4 regions of the Deinococcus maricopensis DSM 21211 genome follow, and region 4 is predicted to be linked to each of the others. Evidence: riboswitches for the same ligand, from Rfam matches in the RefSeq annotation. Region 4 holds a riboswitch; each other region holds the start of a gene.
What was found. A riboswitch is a leader RNA that binds a small molecule or an ion and turns the genes downstream of it on or off. The one in region 4 is predicted to bind cyclic di-GMP.

Region 1 (5,271 bases), 1.6 Mb from region 4:
GGGACGCGTGCAGCGCGTTCACGTGGCGGTAGGTCTTGAGGGCCGCGTCGACCCACACGAGCAGCTTGTCGGGGCCCTCGCTCTTGTCGTGGTACCCCTGAATGTCGAGTTCGCGCAGCATGTCGCGCGGGGGCCGCTCCGACGCGTACCCGGTCTGCAGGACGATCTGCAGCTTCTGGTTGAAGGTGCGGACCTCCCGGACGACGTCCTGGCCGGTCATGCCGGGCATGAAGTAGTCGAGCAGCATCAGGTGCACGTCGTGCTGACGGCAGAGGTCCACAGCGGTCTGGCCATTCTCGGCGCTGAGGACCGTGTGCCCGTTGCCTTCCAGAAGGCGCACGATGGTCTGCCGCAGCACATCGTCGTCGTCGACGACCAGCACGGTATGCCCGGACGGCGGAACGCTCTGGCGAAGCCTAGCCAAGGCCGTGCGTGCGCGTGCCCGGCGCGTGGGGGAAGGCGTGGGCGGGGGGACAGGGTCTCACGGTCCCCTGATGATAGAGGGGGTACTTTACAGAGTAAATCGGATTTTTAATACTCGGTTCCCATCCTTCTCACCGCACGCGGCGCCCGGTCCTCGCGTGCTCACCGCCGAACGCAGGATTTGAAGGCGTCCAGCGCCGCCTGACTCGTTGAGAGGCGCCAATCGACGTTCTGGTCCCGGATGTGAAACCAGAACAGCCGCTTCACCTGCGGGTACTTCGGCAGGGTGCGGCACAGGTCCCGAATCCACCCGGCCTTGCTGCCGCCCCGCTCGGCGCTCGACACCTCCCCCAGCTGAATGGGTTTGCGCGTGAGGGCCGCCACCGCGCGAATGGACGGCGCGAACGTCTGCTCGAAGGTCAGCCAGCGGTTCCACGGGTTGGTCGTGCCCCAGTTGTAACCGTCCAGGCCGACCTCGTCGACGTACGCGTCACCGGGGTACAGCGCCCGGTACGACGCGCGCGCCGTGGGGTAAAGGATGTTCGGCGTCCACACCCACCGGACGTTCGCGCGCTCCTGCCGGAACACGTCGTGCAGGTGACGCCACGCGCGCACGAAGTCCTGCGGGGTGTTCTTCTGGCCCAGCTGGTACGCGCCCCAGTCGCCGTTCATTTCCGGCGCGAACGTGATGCTGACGGGCCGACCGAGCGTGCGGACGGCGCGGGCGAACGCGCGCACGTACGCGTCGTGCTCGCCGGCGGCGATGCTGCGGTACGGCACGCCCACGTACGCGCCGCCCCTGAGGATGCGCGGTTGCCACGACACCTCGAGCGCGCGGCGTTCGCGCGTGAGCGCGCGCGCGTACGGCAGGTCGAACGGCTCGCGCCAGTCCTGGAACCAGCGCACGGCCGTGAAGGTGCAGCCGAGTTTACGTTCGAGCGCGCCGAGCGTTCGGCCGTCGCGGGGGATGGTGACGCCGAACACCCCACACGGCGCGGCGCCAGCTGTGGTGAAGCTGACGCCGGCGAGCAGCAGGGCCGCGAGGGGGGTCCGCCTCAAGCGCGGCTCCCCTCGAGCTGCACCCCGTGGCGCTTGAGTTTGTCCCAGTGGACGACGGAGCCGCGCAGGTAACGGTACAGGGTCACAGCGATCACCATCGCACCAAACGCGCGGATGAACAAGCGTTGTGGCCACACCAGCGCGAGGTTCTGCCAGCGGTCCCGTCCGAGCAGCACCGCGAGGGACGTCGCGGCGAGTTCCGCGCCGAGCGTGGTGAGCAGCGGCTCGAGCCAGCTGAGGGCGGCGCCCGCGCTGAGAATGAACGCGACGAGCGTGAAGTCGAGCAGTGGGGCGAGCAGGCCGCCGCCGATGCCGAACAGCAGGACGTACGGCAGGCCGAGCAGGCCGAGCGTGCCGGCGCGGCGGCGGAACATCAGGTGGCGGTGCTTGCCGAGCACCTGCCACGTGCCGAACATCCAGCGCAGGCGCTGACGCCACAGGTCGTGCAGGTCGGCGGGCGGCTCGGTGTAGCTGCACGCGCGCGGCTCGAAGTGCACGCGGTAGCCGCGCGCGGCGATCTGAATGGTCAGGTCCATGTCCTCGGTGACCGTGTCGGTGCTGTAGCCGCCCACGTCGCGCAGCAGGGCCGTGCGGAACGCGCCGGCCGCGCCGGGCACGACCGTGATGGCGCCCAGCAGCTGCTGGGCACGCTTGTCGAGGTGCTGCCCGACCAGGTACTCCAGCGCCTGGAAGGTGGTGAGCCAGCTGCGGCGTCCGGCGACGCGGACGTCGCCGGACACGGCGCCCACGCGGGGGTCCTTGAAGTGCGCGGCGAGCGCGGCCAGCGCGCCGGGCGCGAGGACGGAATCGGCATCGACGGACACCGCGACGGGGTACTGGATGTGCGGCATGGCGGTGTTGAGGGCGGCAGCCTTGCCGGCGTTGCTCTGCTGGATGAGTTTGACGCGGCGGTCCCGGTGGGCGATGCGGGCCACGATGGCGGCGGTGTTGTCGCTGCTGCCGTCGTCGACGACGATGACCTGCAGACGTTTGATGCGTTGCGCGAGGACGGATTCGATGGTGCGCTCGATGCCGACTTCCTCGTTATACGCGGCGATCAGGACGCTGACGGCGCCGTTGCGGGGGAGGGCGCGTGGGGCAGTGCGGGCATGGCAGCAGGCGAGGGCGGCGGTTAGCAGCATGCGCACGAGGAAAAGCACGGCAATGAGGGCGATCCAGACCATGCGTTTTAGGAGAGCGCGTGGGCGGGCGCGGCTCATGCGCGCCACATTCACTCACGTTACTAATTTGCGGATTTTTCCTCAATTTTTCACATACATGTGAAAAATCCTACATCCCATGAGCAGGGTCTCAAGTGCCGCCCTCAAAGCGCAGGCGTGAACTTCACGTAATCGACGAGCATGTACAGCCGCCCGCTCTGCACCGCCCCGCCCCATCCGGGATCGTTCGTCGGCCAGACATTCAGGATCAGGTGCGCAGCGTCCTGCGGAACCGTCTTCCGCGTCAGGAACTGCTCCCGGCCATCCACGAAAAACCGCAGCGACCCAGGCGTCCACTCCCACGCGTACGTATGGAACTGCGCCGCGAGCGAACCACCGGCCGCGCCTTTCGCCAGCTTCCAGTCCTTGTCCTGCCGTCCACGCCACGCCGTGAAGTTCGCGTCCGCGATGCGGTGCCCCTCGATCTCCACGTCGATCTCCGTGCGGCTGTCGTCGTAGTAACTGAACGCCGCGCTGATGTTCCCCGCGTGCGCCTGCCCCGCCCGCTTCGCGGACGCGCTGTCACTGGCGGCCCGCATGCGCACCTCGTACCGGCCGTACCCGTAGCGCTCCTTCGTGCTGAGCTCGGCAGCGCGCGCGCACCAGCCGCTCCCACAACGGTCCACGTTCATCTCGAGCACGAGGTTGCCGGCGCCGTCCGCGTACGCGAGCGCCGGATCAAAACGACCAGCGAGCCCACGGCCCTGCCAGAAGCCGTTCCAGTCCGACGCGGCCCACCGGGCGCGGTCCAGCTGCTCAAACTGATCTGTCCAGCCCGCCGCCTGCGTGGGGTTGGCGCGTGAGGTACCGGCGAGCGGCAGCAGGGCCAGGACAGCGAGGATGATTCGGCGCACGGAGCGTCTCCCTTTCGGTAGCCCGGCCGACCGCGTGGGTCCCGTTGGCTTTGCGTCACCGCCTTGCGACGGGGTTGCCTGTTCGTGTGGATGCCTGTGGTCCGAAAACTACCCTCAACATAAAGGAAAACTTCAGGCTCTCCAAGGGGAAAACTCACACGCACGCCAAGGAACCCTTCGCCTTGGTGTGCGCGACCCACAGCTCTCCACCCCACGCGCCGGAACGCTGACCGTGGGATTCACCGAAACGACAAGGAGCGGCCCCGGAAGAACCGGGGCCGCTCTGAACGCTGCGCCTACCTGAGGCCGAGACGCGCCAGGGCGTCTGCCGCCGTCACGATGGGCACGCCCTGCTCGCGCAGGTAATCGATGGTCTGCGCCAGGTACTGCTGCTGCTGCTCATCATGCTGCTCGCGGTTGCCGGGGTGCAGCATGAACACCAGCCACCCGCGGCGGGCCACAGCGTCGTCGATGGCGGCGCGGTACGCGGCCATGGTGTTCTGCCCGGCGTCCGTCCAGGACCCGAACGCGACGCGGCGAATCTGGTAGTTCGTGTCGAGTGGCGTGTCATTCACGCCGCCACGGTCGATGAATGCCGTGCGGTACGTCTGGCAGACCTTTTCCCGCACGGTCGCGTTCTGACTGCCATACGGGTACACGAAGGTGTTCACCGTGAACCCCTGCTCCTCCAGGTCCTGCCTGGACCCCTGAATTTCCGCGTCGAGATCCGCGTCGCTGAGCGTCACGAGGTCGGGGTGCGTGCGGGTGTGGCTGGCGATTTCCCACCCGGCGCGCTGCAGGTCCCGCACCTGCTCGGGCGTGGCGAAGTACGGGTCGCCGGACAGCATGTTGCGGCTCTCGATGGCGGCGGTCGCCACGACGCCCTTCTGCCTGAACAGGGGCAGCAGGCGCGAGTGGTCCGCGGCCGTGCCGTCATCACTGAGGAACGTGACGAGGGGCCCGGCAGCGTTCAGCCGCCGCAGGCTGTTCGGGCTGACCCCCTGCACGCAGCTGCTGAGTGGGCCTTCCTGATCGAGCAGGTACGTGGGGTGGTCGCCGGTTGTGAGACGGAGGTTCGGGAGGCGCACCGTCGTGAACCCCCTGGGGGCGGTGGCCGCGTCCGGGCCGATGTACGCGATCTCGCGGGCGCCGCTGAGACGCGCACGCAGGGCCACGCTGTCGTTGCTTTCGCCAACGTTGCGGGTGACGCGGCGGGCGCCGCCGGTGCTGAGCAGCAGGCTCATGTTGAACTTCTGCGGGGCGTTCCCGGCGAGCAGCGGGAGTTTCGTGGCGAGGACCAGCGTGCCCGTTTCGCCGGGGCGCAGCACCTGGCTGCCGTCGCGCGGGTTGATGACCGTGAACCCGTACTCGAGGACGTCATCGCCGGCCGCGAGGGTGCCGCTGGCTTTGGCGCTGTTTTCCAGACGCTGCGCTTCAGCCGCCGCGAGGCCCTGGAAGGCGTAGCTGCTGAGGACGTTCAGGTGGTCGCCCGGGCGGATGTTCTGCGCGACGCGCTCGTTCAGGTACGGTCGGCCCTGCGCGTCCTGCAGGCGCGTGATGGCCGTGCCGCCGATACTGCCGTTCGCCTTGCTGTAGGCGACCATGGTGAGGTTCGTCAGGGTGGTCGCTGACGTGTTCGTGACCTCGAACACGCCCCACAGGTACCGGCGGTTGCTGCGCTCATCGTCGTACGTGCCGGTACCGGCCGTGCGGAC
Region 2 (5,271 bases), 340 kb from region 4:
AGTTCGGCGTGGGCGCCCTGAAGATCACGCCCGCGCACGACCCGACCGACTTCGAGGTGGGCGAACGCCACAGCCTCTCCCGCCCCAGCGTCATCGACCTGAACGGGCACCTCACTTCGGACCTCGTGCCGGAAGCGTTCCGCGGCCTGGAGCGCTTCGACGCGCGCAAGAAGGTCATCGCGGCGCTGCACGAGGCGGGCGCCGTCGTGGAGGAGAAGGACCACCAGACGGCCATCGGCCTGTCCGAACGCACCAAGGTGCCGGTCGAGCCGATCATCAGCACCCAGTGGTTCGTGCGCATGAAGCCCATGGCGGACGCCGTCCTCGCGGGCCTGGACCGCGGCGACATGCAGCTCGTCCCGGACCGCTACACCAAAGTGAACCGCGACTGGCTGGAGAACATCCGCGACTGGAACATCAGCCGCCAGTTGTGGTGGGGGCACCGCATTCCCGCGTGGTACGACGACGCCGGAAACGTGTACGTGCCGGACCTGGAGAACCCGGACCTCGACTGCGATCAGGACCCCCGCTACGCGCACCTGAACCTGCGCCGCGACCCGGACGTGTTCGACACGTGGTTCAGCAGCAACCTGTGGCCGTTCAGCACGCTCGGCTGGCCGGACGAGGCCAGCGAGGACTACCGCAAGTTCTACCCCACGCAGGTGCTCGTCACCGGGTACGACATCCTGTTCTTCTGGGTGGCGCGCATGCAGATGGCCGCGTACCACTTCACGGGGCGCGCGCCGTTCAGCACCATCATGCTGCACGGCCTGTACCTGGACGCGAAGGGCCAGAAGATGAGCAAGAGCAAGGGCAACGGCGTGGACCCGCTGGAGCTCTTCGAGCAGTACGGCGTGGACGCCGCACGCTTCGCGTTCACGTACCTCAGCACGGGCGGGCAGGACATCAAGCACGACCCGCGCCGCTTCGAGCAGGGCCGCAACTTCGCGAACAAACTGTGGAACGCCGCGCGCTTCGCGTTCATGAACCTCGAAGGCGAGCCGGAAGCGGGCGAAGCGACCCTCGCGGACCGCTGGATTCGCAGCCGCCTGAACGACACGGTCCGCGAAGTGACCGCGCACCTCGACGCGTTCGACATCGGCGCGGCCATCCGCACGGCGTACGCCTTCACGTGGGATGAGTTCTGCGACTGGTACATCGAGGCGGCCAAACCCGCCCTGCGCGCCCGCAACGCCGCCACGCGCGCCACCCTCAAGGACGTGCTGGAAGGCATCCTGAAGCTCCTGCACCCGTTCATGCCGTTCATCACGAGCGAAATCTACGAGGCGCTGAACCACAAGCGGCAGCTCGCCGTGCACTCCTGGCCGAAACACAACCCGGACGCGTTCGACGCGGAAGCGACGCGGGCGTTCGCCGCGCTGCGCGCCACCGTGAGCGCCGCGCGCAGCCTCAAGAGCGAACTGGGCCTCAGCCCGCAGGACCGCCTGGGCGTCGTCGTGGAAGGCGAACTGCTGGGCACCATTCAGGAGAACCGCGCCGTCGTGGAAAGCATCGCGCGCGTGAACATCCAGGACGCCCTGGAGGGCCGCACGCTGAGCGCCATCGAGGCGGGCGTGACGGTGCGCGCGCCCCTGGAGGGGACCGTGGACCTCCAAGACTGGCTCGGCAAGCAGCAGAAACGTCTCGTGGAGCTGAACAAGCAGATCCAGCAGGCGCAGGGCAAACTCAGCAATGAGGGCTTCGTGGCGCGCGCGCCGCAGGACGTCATTGACGAGGAGCGGCGCCGCGTGACGGACTTCACTGCGCAGAAGGAACGACTGGAGCAGGTGCTGCAACAGTTCGCTTGAAGTAGGCGTGACGAGCGGGGCGATCAGGAGTCCTGATCGCCCCGCTCGTCTGGTCAAGCCCTGGCTGCCGCACCACAGGGCCTGCCCCGCACTTGTAAGGGTTCTGTCAGCGGAATTTCATAATCTCTTCACAGACGAGGCAAGGAAACGCGCAGTGCATCCGGGCACCTGCTGCGCGTCGAGCCAGTGGTGCGACCGACGTCCCCCGCAGTTCCGCGCGCTCGCCGCGCCTGCATGGCCGACCCCCCGCCGTCATGCAACCGAACTGCCCTCAGGTCCGGAGACACGTCGCGCACCCCTCAGACCAGGCTGCTCACACGTTCCGGCGGCTGCCCCGGGTCACACCCGGACGGCGACCAGACCGGCACCACGCTTGAGCGCCGATCCAAGCGGTCGCTGCACGACTCTCTCCGACAAGGTCCCCTCCCCTTTCCATCTTCCAGGAGCCTGCACATGCGTAAACTCATCGCGCTGACCCTCGCCGTCGCCACCCTCGCCCCCAACGCCCTCGCTGACTCGAAAAGCGACCAGACTGTGTCGTACGGCATCGCCAAGATTGCTGAAGTCGCGTTCGGAACTGAACCCATCAACTTCTCGTTCCAACTGTCGGACTTCACCGTGGGCGAGCAGGAGTCCAAGCCTAAATACGCCGCTGACACCCTGAGCGTCATGACGAACATGAAGAGCACCGTGAGCTTCAACGTGTATGACAGCACCGACACGGCCCTCAGCCTGTACGACGTGCCCGGTCTGGCCTCCCTGTTGATGGATTTCGGGACCGACTCGATGATCGCGCCGTTCAGCGTAGGCGCCAACACCCTGTCTGTGAGTGCCGGAACGTCCATGACGATGCCGTTCCAGTGGGTGGCCGTGGCGAACCTGAAGGCGCCGCAGGTCGACGCGAAGTCCTTCATCGTCCGCGCGACGATCGTCGGGCAGTAACACCGGACGGGTGATGTGATGGCGCGTCTGCGTGTCCGTTCCCTGCTGGCTCTGGCGGCGCTGCTGGGCTCCGCCGCGAGCGCCCGCGTCAGCGTCGGCAGCCCCCTGTTCGTAAGTGCGACGGCCGCGCCCGGCGAGACGATCAAGGGGACGCTGCTGCTGCAGAACACCGCGAGTACGCCCGCGCGGGCGCGCCTGTACCTCACCGACTACCGCTTCTCCCCGGAAGGCGGTCGTCAGTTCGACGCGCCCGGCAGCCACCCACGCTCCAGTGGGCCGTGGGTGAGTCTCGGGCAGGAGGTCGTGGTGGTGCCGGCGAACGGCACGCTGGAAGTGCCGTACACCATCCACGTTCCGGAGCGCGTGGCGCAGACCGGCAGCTACTGGAACCTCGTGATGGTGGAACCGGTCGACGAGAACGACGCGCTCGTCAGTGGCGCCCTACCGAGCGGTATGACCTTCAAGCAGGTCACGCGGTACGCGGTGCAGCTGCTCACGAACGTGGGCGCGGACGCCAAACCCGTGGTGGCGTTCAAGAATCCCGTCATCAACAAGTCGACCGCCGGGAAGCCCCTGCTGAACGTGACGCTGGAGAACACCGGCACGCAGTACGTGGCCCTGAACGTGTACGCCGAGGTGTACGCGGCGGGGAAGCTGGTGCGGCGCGTGGATGTGGAAGGCAGCCGCCTGTACCCGGGCACGTCGGAGCGGGAAGCTATTGAGTTGCCCCTCACGGAGGTGGGCGACTACCAGATTCTCGTGGTCGCGGACGGCGGGGAAAACAAGCTCTTCGGCGTGCGCTACAACCTGAACATCCCGAAGTGACCATGGGTGCCGATGCCGCCCGAACGACCTGAACTGACACGTCTTCGTCCGTCCCGCCAGGTGCGCCGCGCGCTCCTGGCGGCGCTGTTGTGCGCGGGGCCGGGCGCGCGCGGGCAGGCGCTGGAGGTGCGGACGTCCACGCCCGCACCTGCGCAGACGCGAGCGGTGACGGTCGGGTACGAGGTCCGCAATCCTGGCGCGGACGCGCAGGTGTTCGAGCCGACGCTGGTGCTGCCGTCAGGGTGGACGATGCTGGTGCCGCCCACCAATGAGCGCGTGGAGGGCGGTCAGGTACGTTCGGGAATGTTCGTGGTGGTGCCGTCCGGGTCGGTGCTGGCGGGGACGTACGCGGGGGTGCTGCGGGTGGCGGGCGGGCTGGAGGTGCCGTTTCCGCTGGTGGTGGCGCGTCGACCGGCACTCGGAGTCGTGGTGGCGGACGCGCCACGCGCGAGTGCCGGCGATTACGCGGCGCGGTTCATGGTGACGAACGAGGGGAACGTCGCGGAGGACGTGCGGTTCGGGGCGCTCAGCAACCTGGGAGCTCTGCTGGACGTTCAGCCGTCGACAGCGCGACTCGCGCCGGGCGCGCAGGTGGAGGTGGTGGTGCGCGTGACCCTTCCGGACGCCGTGGCGACCGAGCAGCACGCCGTGCAGTTGACCGCGAAGGGTGCGGCTACGGCGTCGGCGAGCGCGGTGACGACCGTGCCGACGCGGCGTGGCGTGTCGGGCGCGGCGACGTTGCCGGTGCGGGTGGAGGTGAGCGGGGGGACGGGGGGCGTGGATGGGCGCGTGACGGGGGCGGGGACCCTGCCGGGCGGCCTGAAGTTCCGCGTGCAGCTGGATCGCCGGACGCCGCTGGTGGCCGTGGAGGGTTCGCGGTGGGTGGGCAGCGCGGGCGTACTGGCGGTGGGGCGCGTGCCGGGGAACGCGGTGACCGTTCCGGGCGTGAAGCTCACGTACCGCGGGGATGCCTGGGCGGTGGACGGCGCGGTGGGGTGGCGCGCGGCGGAGCGGGCGGGCGTGTTGTTGGGAGTGGCTGCGCAGGCGTCCCCTGCGCCTGGGGTGCGCCTGATGGCGGACGCGCGCTGGCAGGCGGGCGCGCTTGCGTGGGCGGCGGACGCGCAGTGGGCGAGGCCGCTGCGCGGTGGGGCGTGGCAGCTTCAGGCAACCGCGTCGGGTGAGCCTTCGGGCGTGATGAATGTCCGGGCGGCGGGGCAGGTGCACGCGGCTGCGGTGGGCGCGCACGCGGAGTACGCGGCGAGCATCGAGCCGGGTGGGATGGTGTGGGACGCGCGGGTGGACGGCACCTGGACGCCGGGGGCGTGGGCGTTCGGGGTGGGAGCGCATGCGGGCACGACGCGGCTGCGGCCCTGGCCGGAGCTGGAGGTGAACGCGAGCGGCGCGTACCGCTGGGCGGGCGGTGCAGCGTTGAAGGTGGCGTCCGTGGCGCGCACGCGCTTCGGGGTGCAGCCGCCGGACGTGGAGGCGCGCGTCACATTGGACGTGCCGGGTGCGGTGCGGGTCCGGCATGAGCTGTTGTGGGCGTCCGCGTCGGGCAGCGTGGCGTATAACGCGACGGCGCAGATGAGTGCCTGGGGGGGAGCGCTGGGGGTACGGGGCGGCGTGTCGGCGTCGCCCGCGGCGGAACCGCAGGTTCGTGTGGGGGCGTCGTGGGCGGGGCCGGTGACGTCCCGAC
Region 3 (5,271 bases), 1.7 Mb from region 4:
CGTCGGTCACGCGGCCCTCCACGCGCGCCACGTCCCGCCGCGCATGCACCGGCACGTCCATGCTGAGCGTCGTGCTGACCCGCACGCCCGCCGCCCAACGCCCGTCCGCGCGCGCGACCGTGCCCGCCACCGCGAGGGACTGCGTACCGCTCAGGGCCCGCGTGACATTCACGCTCGCGTTCACGTCCCCGCGCGCCACGTTCGCACTCGCCACCTGATACGTCAGCAGCGTGCCCGGCGCGAGCGCCGCGCTGCCGTTCACGCCCGCCGACCACGTGAGCGTCCCGGACTGCAACCCCAACCCCACGGACGGCTGCAGCAGCTGCCCGCCCGCCCGCACCTGCGTGCTCAGCGCGTACTGCGCGCTCGTCGCGCCCGTCCCCAAGTCTGCCGTCCAGTTCACCCGGTGCGTGAGCGGCCAGCCGAACGCTTTCTGCGTGAGCGTGCCCGTCACGGACCGCGTGGTGTTCGTCGCCTGCATCTGCGCGCCCAACGTCCCGAACGGCTGCTTGAGCGTCGCCGCGGCGCGCACGTTGTACCGCTGCCACGTCTCGCCACTCACGGCGCCCCCCACGGTGTACGTGAAGGCGTCGCCGACCTTCCCGCTCACGCTCAGCGCGGCGCTCTGGGTCGTCCGCGGCGTGTCTCGCCAGCCGGGCGTGGTGCGCGCGAACGCCCCCGTGAACTCCGTCGCCCCGACGCTCACGCGGCCGTTCGCGCGCACGGTCGCCCCGCCGCCCGTGACGTTCACGGCCGCGCCCGCCTCCAGCTGCGCGGCCCAGCCGTCCGCCTGCCCGGCCCACCGCCCGCCGCCGCCCACCACGGTACGTTCGCCCACGCGCGACACGCCGAACTGCACGTTCCCCTGCGCGAACGGCAGCGTCGCGCTCAGCGCCGCCGCCGCCTCCCCGCGCGCCGTGAGACCCGCCAGGCCCTCCACGTCCAGCGCCGCGCGGTGCAGCGCGGCCTTCACGCCCACGGCGCTCACCGTATCGAGCGGCGCCGCGCCGCCCGTCACCTGCCCGGCCGCCCACGTCATCTCCGGGCGGACGTACGTCACCGTGAACCCCTGCCGGGTCGCCAGCACGTCCAGGGTGCCCGGGTCGCCCTGCACCGGCGCGCCCCGCCCATGCAACGTGAAGTCCGCCGCGGAGCCCGACGTGCCCAGCGCCCCACCGACCGTGAGGGTCAACGGGAACACGTGATACTGCTGATCCAGCGGCGTTACCGTCGGGATGAGCGTGGTCGTCGCCGTCGCGCGCGCCGGGGCCAGGCCGTCCGCCCGCACCTCCAAGCGCACCCCGGCATCCTGCAGGCGCACCACGTGACGCGGCGTCACGTGCGCGCGCACCTCCAGCGTCTCTCCGGCCCTCAGGGTGGCCGCCGCCGGCGTCACCTGCACGTCCGCGTCCACGTCCGCGCGCGCCGCGAACTGCAACGCCTCGGTGACGTTCCCGCCGTTCGTGACGCGCCACTGCACGTCATACGCGCCGCGCACGTCGAACGTCGGCGCGGTCGTCGTCACGGCGCGGACCCGGCGGGTGGGCGCCACCGTGAAGCGCAGCGTCGCGGCGGCGTCCCGCGTACGAACCAGCACCTGCGCGTCCCCCGCTGGCAGCGTCGACGGCGGCAGCAGCGTCAGCAGCTCCACGTGCGACTCGTGCGGCGCGAGCCTGAACGTCGTCTCGCCCGCCAGCAACCGCCACCCGTCCGGAAGGCTGAGCGTCAGCGCGTCCGTGTCCGGCGCGTCCGCCGCGTTCGTGAGCGTGACTGGCACTGTTACCGGCACCCGCGCGTCCGCACTCACGGGCGCCGCGGGCGCGTGCACGCCAAGAGCGCCCGCGCCGGACATCAGCAGCAGGCCACTCAGGGTCAGGAGGCGCACCCGCACCTCACTCCACCGTGATGTTGTACCGCGCGCCCACCACGTCATTGTTCCCGTCATCCGCGATCACCAGCACCTGGTACCGCCCGGGCTTCAGGCCGCTGATCTGGTATGTCTCGCGCACGCTCAGGCCGGGAAACACGCGCCGTTCACGCCCGGCCAGTTTCAGCACGAGCGCGCCTGACGCGTCGTACACCTCCGCGCGCGTCACTGGCGTCGACAGCCGCTCCCCGGTGTTCGTGAGGTCGACGTTCAGCACGGCCCCACCCGCAGCGCGCGCCAGCGCCGGGTTCAGGAACTTCAGGTGCACCGCACCGCCCGGCACGTTCACGACGACCTGCACGGCGTACTGCGTCACCTGCTGCAACCGCACCGACCCGCCCGCGCCCGCCACCGGCGCGGCAGACGTGGTCGCGGGCCGCACGAGGAATGCACTCCAGTACGTCCCAGGGCCGACGTTCTGCGGGACCTTCACGCGGTACGGCACCGCCAGTTTCCCGTGCGCCGGCACCGTCACGGCGCTGCCCGGCAACTCCACCCACGCCGCGACGCTGCGCGGCAGCGTCCCCGCCTTCGGGTACACCACGCCCGCCTGCGGGTCGGAACGGACATCACTGAGGGTCACGCTCACCCGTTCGGGCGCGTCGCCCGCGTTGCTGAGCGTCAGTACGCCTTCCAGCGTGTTCTGGCCGGGCGTGACCGTGTATTCCTGAACGAGCGCGCCCGCCACCTGCACCTGCGCGCGCGCGGCGCACGGCAGGGTCAGCAGCAGGGCGGGCAGAACGAACCGAAGGGCGTTACGCATGGCTCACCTCAACAGGGCGCACAGGCGAGGCGTGCCTCACCTGTGCGGGAATGAACGTCCGGGACGGACGGGAAGATAACGTGGCTTAGAAGCTCAGGCCGATGGTGTACGTCAGCGTGCCGCTGAAGTTGTTGAAGCCTTTGGTGGCGGCCATCGAGTAGGCGACGTTCGCCGTAGCGCCTGCGAGGAACTGCGGGATGTCCGTGATCAGCGAGACCGCGGTGCCGTTGCTGCCGCTGAAATTGACCGGGGTGCCAACGCCGTTGCCATCGGGTACGGTAGGGGTCAGTTTAAGGGTGACGCCCTCCGGAAGTGCCGAAGCGTCGTTAACCGCAAGGCCCACAGTGATGAGGCGGTTTCCGGTACTGCTGTTGTCGTGGGTGCTGTACGTGAGCGTCGAAAATCCCGCATTCTTGTACGTCACGCCGAAGTCACCGTTCGTGAAGTTGACATTCATGTTGCCGTTGACGCTCAGTTCGTCGCTGGCGCTGTTGATCGCGGTGACCGAGCTGGTGCCGGTGGCGGCGGCGAGCGCGCCCGTGCAGGAAGCCAGAACCAGTGCCGTCAGAACCGTGGTGAATTTACGCATGAGAAACCCCTTGATGCTCGCCATAAAGGCGGCATTCCTGGAAAGAAGACTGGAAACGAAGAGCCGGTCGCACCACTTGCTCCCCTCGCCTGAGGTGCCCGAATTACGGGACGAGGATCTTTGCATCTGTTCGCCAGAGGTTGTCTGAGCAGAACTGAGTTAAGTTTACCGGGCGGCTCCTACAAAAACCTGACAGAACGCCCGCCGGTGTGCTGGCCACGAAAAACCGAAATCAGGCCCTTCCACGCACCCAGGGAGGCCGCTGAATTCGCGCCCGCGTGTGTGGTTTTGGGCATTTCTGGCGTGCGGGCCAGGCGTTGCCCCCAGGTGGGGGACACCGACCCTCGTTTGGCGGTGATGATGATCGGCTGTGCAACAATGAAGGGGTGCACAGCCCCATGCGTGTCCTCGTGATCGAGGACCATCCTGCCGACGTTGCGCTTCTTCAGGAGGCGTTTAATCAGTCAGGCATTGCCGTGAGCATGGACGCCGTTCCTGATGGGGCCGAGGCGCTGGCGTACATCCGCCAGCATGCCATGCCGGGCGAGGCGCCCCACTTGATTCTGCTGAACCTCAACGTGCCCGGTTTCGACGGTTTCGAAGTGCTCGAGCACCTCAAGACGCACCCACTGTGGCGCCTGATGCCGGTCATCGTGTTCGCCGCGTCGGAGGAGCCTGCGGATATTCAGCGGGCCTATGACCTGCAGGCGAACGCGTACGCCGTGAAGCCCAGCACGCCCGAGGAACTCACCATGTTCGTCCGGCACCTCTGCACGTACTGGTGCCACACCGTCACGCTGCCCCGCGCCCTCGCCAGCGTCTGAGTGCCCGGCTGGAGGCTGTCGGAGGCGTAGCCTCCCACTGGTGTGGCGCTTGTGGGGGCCACGCCCGCGATGGGTGGCCTGAGCGTCGGGGCAGAGGCGCCGCCGCGCCCGACGCGTCGCGGGTGTGGGCCTCGGCCGGGCTGTTCTCCAGGAGCAGCGTGAGGTTCCCGTAGCCTTCGGCGTCCCGCCGTGACCGTGCGCGTGGCAGCATAAGCGCGTGACCGCACTGCCTTCGTCCACCTCTGCGCCGCCCCGCACCCTGACCGTCGGGTTGCTGCTGACCATCGTGGCGGTCGCGTTCGAGTCCATGGCGGTCGCCACCGTCCTGCCACGCGTCGCCGACGACTTGCACGGGCTCGCGTTGTACGGCTGGGCGTCCGGCGCGTTCCTGCTCACCAGCCTGTTCGGGGCCGTCATCTCGGGGACGCTCACGGATCGGCGCGGGCCGGCGGTCGCGGCGGGTGCGGGCGTGCTGGTGTTCACCGCCGGACTGGTCGTCGCAGGGTTCGCGCCCAGCATGGCGGTGTTCGTGCTGGGCCGCGCTGTGCAGGGCCTCGGCGCGGGGGGGCTGGGCGCCCTGCCGTTCGCGGTGATTCGCGCGCGGTACCCCGAGCAGGCGCGCGCGCGGATGCTCGCGGCCGTGTCGAGCGCGTGGCTGCTGCCGGCCCTGGTGGGGCCGCTCCTCGCGAGCCTCCTGGCGGACACCCTGACGTGGCGCGCGGTGTTTTGGGGGCTCGCGCCCGTCATGCTGCTGGTCGGGCCGCTGTGCGTCCTGCCGCTGCGTGGGACGGTGCCGGACGCGGACCGGGGGGCGAGCGGTGCGGGGGTGGGCATGGCGCTGCTCCTCGTGGTGGGCGCGGGCGCGCTCATCGAGGGCCTGCGCACGCCCGGCGCGTACGCATGGGCGCTCCTGGCACTCGGCGCGGTCGGCGTGCTGGTCGCCACGCGGCACCTGTTCCCGCGTGGGCTGTGGCGGTTCGCGCCGGGCCTGCCGGCGGCGCTGATGGTGCGCGGGTTCGCGGCGTTCGCGGTGCTCGGCGCGAACGCCACCCTGCCGCTCGCGCTGCATGAGCTGCGCGGCCTGACGCTCACGCAGGCCGGGTGGCTGCTGAGCGTCGGGGGCGTGACGTGGTCGCTGGGGTCGCTCGTGCAGTCCCGGCTGGAGGCG
Region 4 (5,271 bases):
TGTTCGCGAGCCTGCAGGAACGCCTTGACGGCCTGCGCGGCGCGGGCGTTCATGCCGGGCACGCGCGCGATGTCCTCGACGCTGGCGCTCGCGAGGTCCTCCAGGCTGCTGAAGTGTTCCAGCAGCGCGTCCTGGCGTTTCTGACCGATGCCGGGCAGGTCGTCGAAGACGCTGCGCAGCATCCCTTCGCCGCGGAGTTTGCGGTGGTACGTGATGGCGTAGTGGTGCACCTCGTCGCGCACGCCGATCAGGGTGCGCAGCGCCGGGTGCGTTTCCGGCAGCAGCAGCTCGCGGTTCCGGCCGACTTCCGTGCCGGTGTCCAACCACCACTGCGCGCCGTAGATGCTGGGCAGCACGATGCGCTCCTCGCGTTTCGCGAGGCCCACCAGGGGAATGTGCAGGTTCAGTTCGCGCAGCGCGTCGAGGGCGGCGTTCACCTGCCCGCGCCCACCGTCGATCAGGATCAGGTCCGGGAGGGGGAGTTTGTCGGAAAGGCTGCCGCTGAAGCGGCGGTGCACGGTCTGCCGCATGGCGGCGTAGTCGTCGGGGTGGTCAAGGCCGCGCACCTTGAAGCGGCGGTGCTCGCCTTTGCGGGCGCGTCCGCCTTCGAACACCACCATGCCGGACACGATGTTCGTGCCGAACAGGTTGCTGTTGTCGTACCCTTCGATGCGCCACGGGCGTTCCGGCAGGGCCAGCACTTCCTTCAGGGCTTCCAGGCCCGGGTGGTCGCCGCGCTTCTCGAGCAGCAGCATCTCGGATTCCAGGCCGTTCTGTGCGTTGCGCTGCGCCATCTCGATCAGGTCCACCTTGTCGCCGCGGTGCGGCGTGCGCAACTCCACCTTGCGTCCGGCTTTCTGCGAGAGGAATTCGCTCCACAGGGCGGCGTCCTCGAACTCCTCGGGAATCAGCACGAGCGGCGGAACGTGCGTGGCCTGCGTGTAGTAGTCCTGCACGAACGCGCCGAGCACCTCGCCACGTTCGCTGTCGCCGGCGTTCGTGAGGAAGCGTTTGTCGCGGCCGACGACGCGGCCACCGCGCATGCGGAACAGCTGCACCATCGCGTACTCGCCGGCGACGGCGAGGCCCAGGAAGTCCAGGTCGGTTTCGTCGGACACGAACGCGTGCTGCTCGGTGCCGAACAGCTTCTCGACGGCCTGCACGCGGTCGCGGAGGCGCGCGGCGAGTTCGAAGTCCTGTTTCAGCGCGGCGTCGCGCATGCGCTCCTTGAGGCCCGTGACGACGCTGCCCGCGCGGCCTTCCAGGAGGGCCTTGACGTCGTCGACGGCGCGGGCGTACTCGGCGCGGTCGGCGGCGTCCACGCACGGGCCGAGGCAGCGGCCCATGTGGAAGTTCAGGCACGGGCGGGGTTTTTTCTGGAGGGGGATGCCGCTGTTCTTGCGCAGCGGGAACATGGTGTCGACGAGGTTCTTCACGCGGCGCACGGCGGACGCGTCCGGGTACGGGCCGTAGTAGCTGCCGCCGTCCTTCAGGACGCGCCGCGTGACGATCAGCATCGGGAATTCCTCACTGGTGAGCTTCAGGAACGGGTAGTGCTTGTCGTCCTTGAGCAGCACGTTGTAGTGCGGGCGATGCTGTTTGATGAGGTTCGCTTCGAGGACGAGCGCTTCCACCTCGTTGCGCGCCGTGATGAATTCCAGGCTGGCGGCCTCGCGGGTGAATTTGCCACTCTTCCCGCCGGCCTTGAAGTGCTGCGTGACGCGTGCACGCAGGTTCTTGGCTTTGCCGATATAGATCGGCGTGCCGCTGACGCTGCGGAAGATGTAGACGCCGCTCTGCGTGGGCAGGACTGGCAATTCCTCGAACTGCATTGCTTCAGTGTACGCCCAGAACGTAACGATGACGGTTAGAAGACACAACATTCCCCCTCACGAACCGTGCCCCGCTCAAGCGCGGGATTTTTCATGGTGCGCGCGTGAGGTTTTTGTCATGCTGGGCGCATCAGCACAGACACTCAGTCTGACTGGTAGAGGCTGCGACGCGCGCTCCCGTACTCGGGCACCTGGGACGCGCAGAGCCAGTGGTGCGACCGACTATTGGTTCCCTGCCCGCCCCCGCGCGGCAGACCAGACAAGGAGAAAGACGTGCGCCAGACGATTCTGTTCCTGACGCTCGCGGTCAGCCTGGCCGCGTGCAGTCAACCCACCACGCCCGCCGACGGCACCCTGTACGGCGCGGCCTTCCAACCCACCGCCGGCGCGCACCTCAGCGCCGCCAGCACCACCAACGGCCAGCGCATCTGGAGCGACGGCCAGCGCATGTGGAGTGACAGCTTCCGCATGTGGAGCGACGGCCAGCGCATGTGGAGCGATGGGCAGCGCATGTGGAGCGACGGCACCTTCCAACCCGCTCCCGACAACACCGCCGCCTTCCGCCTGATCGGCCTGGACCGCGCGCAGGCCCGCGCCCCCCGCCTCGGCGCCGGCGTCACCGTCGCCATCATCGACACCGGCGTCGACGCCGACCACCCCGTCCTGCGCGGCAGCGTCACCGGCGGCCACGACTACCTCCGCGACCTCGACGACGGCGCGGAAGGCGGCCGCGACGGCGACCCCGCGTACGGGCACGGCACCGCCGTCGCCAGCATGGTCCTGCAAGTCGCGCCCGACGCGAAACTCCTGTCCATGCGCGTCATCGGCCCGGACGGCAGCGGCAGCGAAGCGGACGTCGCCCGCGCGATCCGCGACGCCGCCGACCGCGGCGCGAACATCATCAACCTCAGCGTCAGCGGCGCCGCCCCCAACGGCGGTGTCCGCGCCGCCATCGTGGACGTCACCCGCCGCGGCGTCCTGGTCGTCGGCAGCGCCGGCAACACCGGCGCGCCCCGCCCCGAAGCGCCTGCCGTGCAGATGGCCCAGCCCGACCCGGCCGGCGAGCGCGCGCTGAGCGTCAGCGGCACCGACAACGCCGGCACCCTCACCGCCTGGACGAACCGCGGCAGCGAAGTGAACGCCCCCGGCGTGGCCCTCACCGCCGCGTACCCGGACGGGCGCGCCGTGCACGCCACCGGCACCAGCTTCAGCGCGCCGCTCGTGAGTGGTACGCTCGCACTGGCGCTCGGGCAGGGCGCGCGCCCCGCCGACCTCGCCGACGAACTCAAGGACGCCACCCGGGACGGCCTGCTCGACGCCGCCACCCTGCTCTCCAACCTGCACTGACCGGACCCCGGCGCGGCGCGCGCCCGCCGGGCGCGCCTCCGCCGAAAGGGCCCGATGACCTCCCCGTCCATTCCGCACATCCTGCAGCAAGCGCGTTCGTACCGCGGCGTGGACGACGAACGCGCCACGCTGCTGTTCGAGCAGGCCGCCGCCCTCGCCCGCGACGCCCGCGACGGCCGTCTGCTCGCGGATGCCCTCAACGGCCTCGCCGGCCTCGAGCACGCGCGCGGCGACAGTCACGCCGCCCTCGTGCGCCTCCGCGAGGCGCACGACCTGCACCGCCAGGTCGGCAACGCCGCCGGGCAGGCCGCCGTGCTGTGCAACCTCGGCGCGCTCTACACCGACCTCGGCAACTACAACACCGCCCTCGAGCACCTGCTCGCGGCGTCCACCACCCTGCAGGGCCACGACGACCCGGTGCGCGCCAGCAACGTCGCCGCGAACCTCGCCCGCGTGTACGAGGAACTCCAGCAGCCCGAACCGGCCGAGGCGCACTACCGCCAGGCCCTCGACCTCGCGCGCGCCAACGGGCACGCGGACGGCGAAATGATCTTCTCCATGAACTACGGCGACTTCCAGCGCAAGCACGGCCGCTACCACCACGCGCGGCGCCTGCTGGACCGCGCCCTCGCCCTCGCCGGGGACCGCAGCGCCCCCGCCGGCGCGGCCCTACACATGCTCGGCCAGCTGCACGCCGACGAGGGCGACACCGACGAGGCCCTGCGCGCGTACGACCGCGCCCTGCCGCTCGCCCGCGCCGGCGAGGACCTCGACGCGCAGCTCGCCATCATCACCAGTCAGGCGCAGGCGCACCTGAAGCGCGGCGCGCCCGCCGAGGCGCGCGCCGCGCTGGAAGACGCCATCATCCTCGCCGAGGACGCCGGACGGCACCGCACCCGCGCGAAACTCCTCGACCTGCTCGCCACCGCGCACGCCCAGGAGGGCGCGCACGCGCGCGCGTACACCGTCGCGCGCCGCGCGCACACCGCCGAAGCGGACGTCCTGCGCGCCGAAGCGGACCGTCAGACGCGTCAACTCACCACGCAGTACGAACTGGAACGCGCCCGCCAGGACCTCGACGCGCAGCGCCGCAAGTACGACGCGGAACGCGAAGCGAAAGAGAAGGCCGAGCGTGAAACGCGCGAACGCCTCGTGGAACTCGAACGTCAGGCGCTGTACGACGCCCTCACCGGCCTCCCGAACCGCCTGCTGCTCGCCGACCGTTACCGTACCGCCGTGGAGCACGCCAGCGCGCACGGCGAGCGCCTCACCCTCGGTGTCATCGACCTGAACAAGTTCAAGCACATCAACGACACGCTCGGGCACCACATCGGCGACCTGCTGCTCATCGAGGTGGCGCGCCGCCTGGAGCCGGTCATCGGCCCGCGCGACACGGTCGCCCGCACTGGCGGGGACGAATTCGTGCTGATCCTGCGCGACACACCCGACGACGCCGCCGTCCTGAACGCCGCGCGCCGCGTCGTCGCCGCGTTCGACCCGACCTTCACGCTCGAAACGCACGACCTGAACGTCCGCCCCAGCCTCGGCGTCGCCGTGTACCCCGACGACGCCCGCACCTGGGAGGACCTGTTCGAGCACGCCGACAAGGCCATGTACAACGCCAAGACGCGCGGCAGCGGCTTCGAGCGGCACGCCGCCGGCGACGAGGGCGGCTTCGCGCCCATCACGCTCGAAGGTGCGGTGCATCACGCCCTCGCGCTCGGGCAGTTCGACCTGATGTACCAACCCCTCACCCTGCCCGACGGGCGCGTGCGCGGCGCGGAAGCGCTGCTCCGCTGGGAGCACCCGCACTTCGGCAGCGTCCCGCCCGGCGTGTTTCTGCCGCTCGCGGAACGCACCGGCCTGAGCGTCCCCATCGGCGCGTGGGTCCTGCAGGAAGCGTGCCGCGTCGCCCGTCACTGGGACGGACGCGTCCTGAGCGTGAACCTCAGCCCGCGGCAGTTCACGCACCCGGACCTCACCACCTTCGTGCAGGACGCACTCGACGCGTCCGGCCTCAGCCCGCACCTGCTGGAACTCGAGGTCAGCGAGGAGATGCTGCAGCGCGCCCCGGACCGCGCGCGCGCCGCCC

Region 1: another riboswitch for cyclic di-GMP. It lies ahead of DEIMA_RS01795 (glycoside hydrolase family 16 protein); the one in region 4 lies ahead of DEIMA_RS09405 (S8 family peptidase).
Region 2: another riboswitch for cyclic di-GMP. It lies ahead of DEIMA_RS10965 (hypothetical protein); the one in region 4 lies ahead of DEIMA_RS09405 (S8 family peptidase).
Region 3: another riboswitch for cyclic di-GMP. It lies ahead of DEIMA_RS01360 (hypothetical protein); the one in region 4 lies ahead of DEIMA_RS09405 (S8 family peptidase).

Annotation. Positions count from the first base shown of each region.
Region 1 is NC_014958.1:417,075-422,345, forward strand. It holds gene DEIMA_RS16650 (GGDEF domain-containing response regulator) at 1-382, opposite strand, end outside; gene DEIMA_RS01785 (glycoside hydrolase family 26 protein) at 586-1,482, opposite strand; gene DEIMA_RS01790 (glycosyltransferase family 2 protein) at 1,479-2,666, opposite strand; gene DEIMA_RS01795 (glycoside hydrolase family 16 protein) at 2,807-3,556, opposite strand; cyclic di-GMP riboswitch class I at 3,570-3,645, opposite strand; gene DEIMA_RS01800 (polysaccharide deacetylase family protein) at 3,853-5,271, opposite strand, start outside.
Region 2 is NC_014958.1:2,350,434-2,355,704, forward strand. It holds gene DEIMA_RS10960 (valine--tRNA ligase) at 1-1,808, shown strand, start outside; cyclic di-GMP riboswitch class II at 1,935-2,018, shown strand; gene DEIMA_RS10965 (hypothetical protein) at 2,262-2,750, shown strand; gene DEIMA_RS10970 (CARDB domain-containing protein) at 2,769-3,575, shown strand; gene DEIMA_RS10975 (carboxypeptidase-like regulatory domain-containing protein) at 3,636-5,271, shown strand, end outside.
Region 3 is NC_014958.1:312,843-318,113, reverse strand. It holds gene DEIMA_RS01370 (carboxypeptidase-like regulatory domain-containing protein) at 1-1,885, opposite strand, end outside; gene DEIMA_RS01365 (hypothetical protein) at 1,893-2,690, opposite strand; gene DEIMA_RS01360 (hypothetical protein) at 2,776-3,279, opposite strand; cyclic di-GMP riboswitch class II at 3,332-3,416, opposite strand; gene DEIMA_RS01355 (response regulator) at 3,678-4,103, shown strand; gene DEIMA_RS01350 (MFS transporter) at 4,321-5,271, shown strand, end outside.
Region 4 is NC_014958.1:2,006,542-2,011,812, reverse strand. It holds gene uvrC (excinuclease ABC subunit UvrC) at 1-1,832, opposite strand, end outside; cyclic di-GMP riboswitch class II at 1,981-2,065, shown strand; gene DEIMA_RS09405 (S8 family peptidase) at 2,106-3,179, shown strand; gene DEIMA_RS09400 (EAL domain-containing protein) at 3,234-5,271, shown strand, end outside.